DNA from 2 places in the Allobosea sp. GW821-FHT10B12 genome. Region 2 is predicted to be linked to the other one. Evidence: predicted binding sites of a transcription regulator. Region 2 holds the regulator's gene; the other holds the start of a gene.
The links. Region 2 encodes LexA, which represses DNA repair genes until DNA is damaged. Its sites were predicted from a motif close to TGTTCNNNNTGTGTTCNG; they were not measured.
Positions count from the first base shown of each region.

Region 1: the regulator LexA is predicted to act here: its motif matches at 960-977, upstream of AC07O0_RS20770 (helicase-related protein).

Region 1 covers NZ_JBWKNL010000006.1:141,681-144,075, forward strand. Annotated here, with positions in the region: gene AC07O0_RS20760 (haloalkane dehalogenase) at 1-113, opposite strand, end outside; gene AC07O0_RS20765 (TetR/AcrR family transcriptional regulator) at 113-703, opposite strand; gene AC07O0_RS20770 (helicase-related protein) at 1,059-2,395, shown strand, end outside.
Region 2 covers NZ_JBWKNL010000002.1:406,182-408,576, reverse strand. Annotated here, with positions in the region: gene AC07O0_RS07245 (molybdopterin molybdotransferase MoeA) at 1-782, shown strand, start outside; gene lexA (transcriptional repressor LexA) at 886-1,623, shown strand; gene AC07O0_RS07235 (ComEC/Rec2 family competence protein) at 1,617-2,395, opposite strand, start outside.

The sequences.
Region 1 (2,395 bases), on a different contig from region 2:
TGCAGCAGCAGCACGGTCGGCCCCTGTGTGCCGGCTTCGAGATAGGACATCGTCGAATCGAGGACCGGGATTTCGTGGCGAGTCGCGGGCGGCGCTGGAGAATCGTTCGTCATCATGATGCCTTTCCGAACAGGAGGGGAAAAATGATCGTCTTAAAGCGGTCGAGGGGCGCCGGGTCGCGCTCGACCTTCATGCGCAGCATCGCGCCCTGCCAAGAGGCGAGCAGGACATCGGCGAGGTCCTCGGCGCTGAAGGCATTGGTGATCTCGCCGCTGGCCTGGCCCTGCGCGATGCAGGTGGCGAAGGGCTGGCGCCAGCGCGTGAAGATGTCGGCGAGTTTTTCGCGCAGCGGCTCGCTGGTCGGCGCAGTCTCCAGGCTGAAATTGCCGACCATACAGCCGCGGGCCCAGTCGGCTTCTTCGAGTTTGCCGGTGATGATGTCGAGATAGCGCCGCAGGCGGGCGGCTGGCGGCAGACCGTCCTCGGCGAGTGCCTCATCCACCAGACCGCAGACATAGGCGAAATACCGCTCCAGCACCTCGCCGGCGAACTCCTCCTTCGAGGCGAAGTGGTTGGTGAAGGAGCCGGGGCTGGCGCCGGCCGTGGCGACGATCTCACGGACGCCGGTGGCGGCATAGCCGTTCTGCCAGAACAGGTCGTGGCCGGCGGCGATCAGGTTGGGGCGAAGGGATGGCTTGCTCATGTCGAGCATCAATACGTACGTACGTATTAATGTCAAGCGACAGGAGAGCTGGCGCCGTCGAGTCTCTTTCCGCGCGTTGCCCCTCGTTCTGTCGCCATGACGACCTACATGAGCGAAAGCGGCCCTCGCGCGCGCAAGTCGGCGAAGGATGGACAATGAGGTCGATTCAAAATCTTGTGGTTTTTGAATCGCTTGCCGCGATATCTCGCCGTGAACGAAACCTGATTCTGCGGGAGTCAGCGATTCGGCCTCGCTTCGTTCCGGACTCGTTCTGTTCACGGATCGGGTTGCCTTCGGGCGGCCTGAACCGGTAGGGCTTGCCCCGCCCGGACTGCAGGAAAGCTCCAGCGTCTTGATCCAGCCCCGTTCTCTTCCGCCTTCGCTCCGCGCCCGCGGTGTCACGGCGGTGCTCGGACCGACCAATACCGGCAAGACCCATCTCGCCATCGAGCGGATGGTTGCGCATCCCACCGGCATGATCGGCCTGCCGCTGAGGTTGCTGGCGCGCGAGGTTTATCAGCGCGTCGTCGACAAGGTTGGGCCGCAGGCGGTCGCGCTCGTCACCGGCGAGGAGAAGATCAAGCCGGAGCGGCCGAGCTTCTGGGTCTGCACGGTCGAGGCGATGCCGCGCGACCTTGCGGTCGATTTCGTCGCGATCGACGAAATCCAGCTCGCCGCCGATCTCGACCGCGGCCATGTCTTCGCCGACCGGCTGCTCAACCATCGCGGCCGCGAGGAGACCATGCTGATCGGCGCCGGCACGATGAAGCCGCTGGTCGAGCAGCTCATCCCCGGCGTCAACGTCGTCTCGCGGCCGCGCCTGTCGAACCTCTCCTTCGCCGGTGACCGCAAGATCACCCGTCTGCCGCGACGCTCTGCGATCGTCGCCTTCTCGGCCGAGGAGGTCTACGCCATCGCCGAGTTGATCCGCCGGCAGAAGGGCGGTGCGGCGGTGGTACTCGGCGCGTTGTCGCCTCGTACCCGCAATGCCCAGGTCGAGATCTATCAGTCGGGCGATGTCGATTATCTCGTCGCCACCGATGCGATCGGCATGGGACTCAACCTCGATGTCGACCACATCGCCTTCGCCGGCGACAGCAAATTCGACGGCCACCACTATCGCAAGCTCAACCCGGCCGAGTTCGGCCAGATCGCGGGCCGGGCCGGCCGGCATTTGCGCGACGGCACCTTCGGCACCACCGGCCGCGCCCCGCCCTTCGAGCAAGAGCTGGTCCAGGCGATCGAGGACCACCGCTTCGACTCGGTGCGCCAGGTGCAATGGCGCAATTCCGATCTCGACCTGCGTTCGATTCCCGGGCTGCTCGACAGCCTCAACGTCCAGCCGCAGGAACAGGGGCTGACCCGTGCCCTGATCGCCGAGGACATGACGACGCTGGAAATCCTGGCCCGCGATCATGATGTAGCGCGGCTCGCGCAGGGCAAGCCGGCGGTGTCGCGGCTCTGGGAGGTCTGCGGCCTGCCAGATTATCGCAAGATCGCGCCGATGCAGCATGCCGAATTGGCGACCACGCTCTATCTGCGCCTGATGCGCCATGGCCGGCTCGATCCGGACTGGTATGCCGGCCAGCTGGCTGCGCTTGACCGGGTCGACGGCGAGATCGATACCCTTTCGGCGCGCATCGCCCAGGTCCGGACCTGGACCTATGTCGCCAACCGTCCGGACTGGCTGCC
Region 2 (2,395 bases):
AGATCTTACTGAAGGCCGGCCGCCGGCTCGACAGCGCTGCGCTTGGTCTCGCCGCTGCCGCAGGGCATCCGATACTTTCGGTCCGCCGCAAGCCGCTGGTCGCGATCCTCGCTACTGGCGACGAGCTCGTCCTGCCGGGCGAATCCGTCGGCCCCGACCAGATCGTCGCCTCCAACAGCTTTGCCCTCGCCGCTCTGGTCGAGCAGGCCGGCGGCACGGCGCTCGACCTTGGTATCGCCCGCGACGATCATCCCGATCTCGCCGCCAAGATCGAAGCGGCGCGCAAAGCCGGTGCCGACGTCCTGATCACCCTCGGCGGCGCCTCGGTCGGCGAGCACGATCTCGTCCAGGCCGCGCTGAAGGCGCAAGGCATGGAACTCGGCTTCTGGAAGATCGCGATGCGCCCCGGCAAGCCGATGATGATGGGCCGGCTGGGCGAAATGGTCGCGCTCGGCCTGCCCGGTAACCCGGTCTCCTCGATCGTCTGTGGGCATCTCTTCGCGATGCCGCTGGTCGAGGCTCTGCTCGGCATCGACGATCCCGAGCGCGACCGCAGCGAGCCTGCTATCCTCTCTGTGGATTTGCCGGCCAATGACGAGCGCCAGGATTATCTGCGCGCCACCGTCGAGACCACCGACGGCGAGCGGCGCGTCAGGCCCTTCGCCAAGCAGGATTCCTCGATGCTGGCGAACCTGTCGCGAGCCGAGGCGCTGGTGATCCGCCCCGCCTTCGCCGAGCCGGCCAAGGCCGGCGAGCTCTGCCGCATCATCCGGCTGCGCTGATCTGTTCACCTTGCGGCAGGATGCGCCTTGCGGAACACAAGGCGAACGAGTATGGTGTTCGTGCTTTGTTTCGATTCTAGCCCGAGAGGCGGACGGCGCGATCATGCTGACACGCAAACAGTTCGAACTGCTTCGCTTCATCCATGAACGCCTGCGCGAATCCGGCGTGCCGCCATCCTTCGACGAGATGAAGGATGCGCTCGACCTGCGCTCCAAATCCGGCATCCACCGGTTGATCATGGCGCTGGAGGAGCGCGGCTTCATTCGCCGGCTTCCGAACCGGGCGCGCGCCCTCGAAGTCATCAAGATGCCTGACGGGATCGGCGGGCCGCAGGCGCAACGCGGCCGCTTCAGCCCTTCGGTCGTCCAGGGCGGGCTCGGCCAGACGCCACCTGCTCAGGCGCCGGCAGTCAATCTGACGAAGCCGCGTCCGCCGGCCGCCGAGGAGAGCGGGCGTTCGACCGTCTCGATCCCGGTCATGGGCCGCATCGCCGCCGGTACGCCGATCTCGGCGATCCAGGATCGCAGTCATAGCGTCTCGATGCCAGCCGACATGCTCGGCGGCGGCGAGCATTACGCCCTCGAAGTCCGCGGCGATTCGATGATCGAGGCCGGCATCCTCGACGGCGACACCGTCGTGATCCGCAAGCAGGACACCGCCAATACCGGTGACATCATCGTCGCCCTGATCGACGACGAGGAGGCGACGCTGAAGCGCCTGCGCAAGCGCGGCTCCTCGATCGCGCTCGAAGCCGCCAACCCGGCCTATGAGACGCGCGTGCTCGGCCCAGACCGGGTCAAGATCCAGGGCCGTCTCGTCAATCTGATGCGGCGCTACTGAAGCACGTCCGGATCCTGCGCCGGCTCCGCTGCCGCGGAGGTCGGCGCAGGGGCAGGTTCGGGCACTGGCCTTGTCTCTGGCCGTGCACGGGTCCAGGGACGCAGGCGGGTCGCCTCGTCGGCCGTTAGCGCACGCCAGCCGCCGCGGGCAGCATGATAGGCGGTCGCACCGTCGCGGATCAGTGCGCTGCGGTCGATCAATCGCGCCGCGCAGGGCGCGCTCCAATAAAGCGATGTCACCACCAGATCGGCGCGCAGGCAGTCTTCGACCAAAGCGATGCGGTCGCGGGTATAGGCGACGCTGCGGCCATCCGGCAGGCGGATGACGCAGCCGCGCGCATCGCAGGCGACGCCGTTGCGGAGCGCCGCATCGTCGGGCGAGCGCGAATCGCCGTCGGCATGGAGCCATTGCGTCAGCACGAAACGGCTCGGCTTGCCGGCCAGTACCATCTTCCCGTCCGGCCCACGGACCAATACGCCCGAGCCGTCGCGCTCGATCATGATGTCCGGTCGCGACGGAGCCGAGGCCAGCGCCAGCCCGCCGACCAGAGGCACCGCAGCGAGGAAACGTAGCGCCGTCGTCCACAAGGTCAGCCAGAGCAGCGACAGCGAGAACAGGATCAGGGCGAGCGGGCCGAAGGCGGGCAGCACGACAGTCGAGCGTTCGATGCCGGCGACCCAATGGGCAAGCTGGAGCACGAGGCCGGAGGCCCAGCCCATCAGCGCCCAGGCCGGCCAGTCCAGCCCGAACGGATAGGCGAGTACGCCGAAGA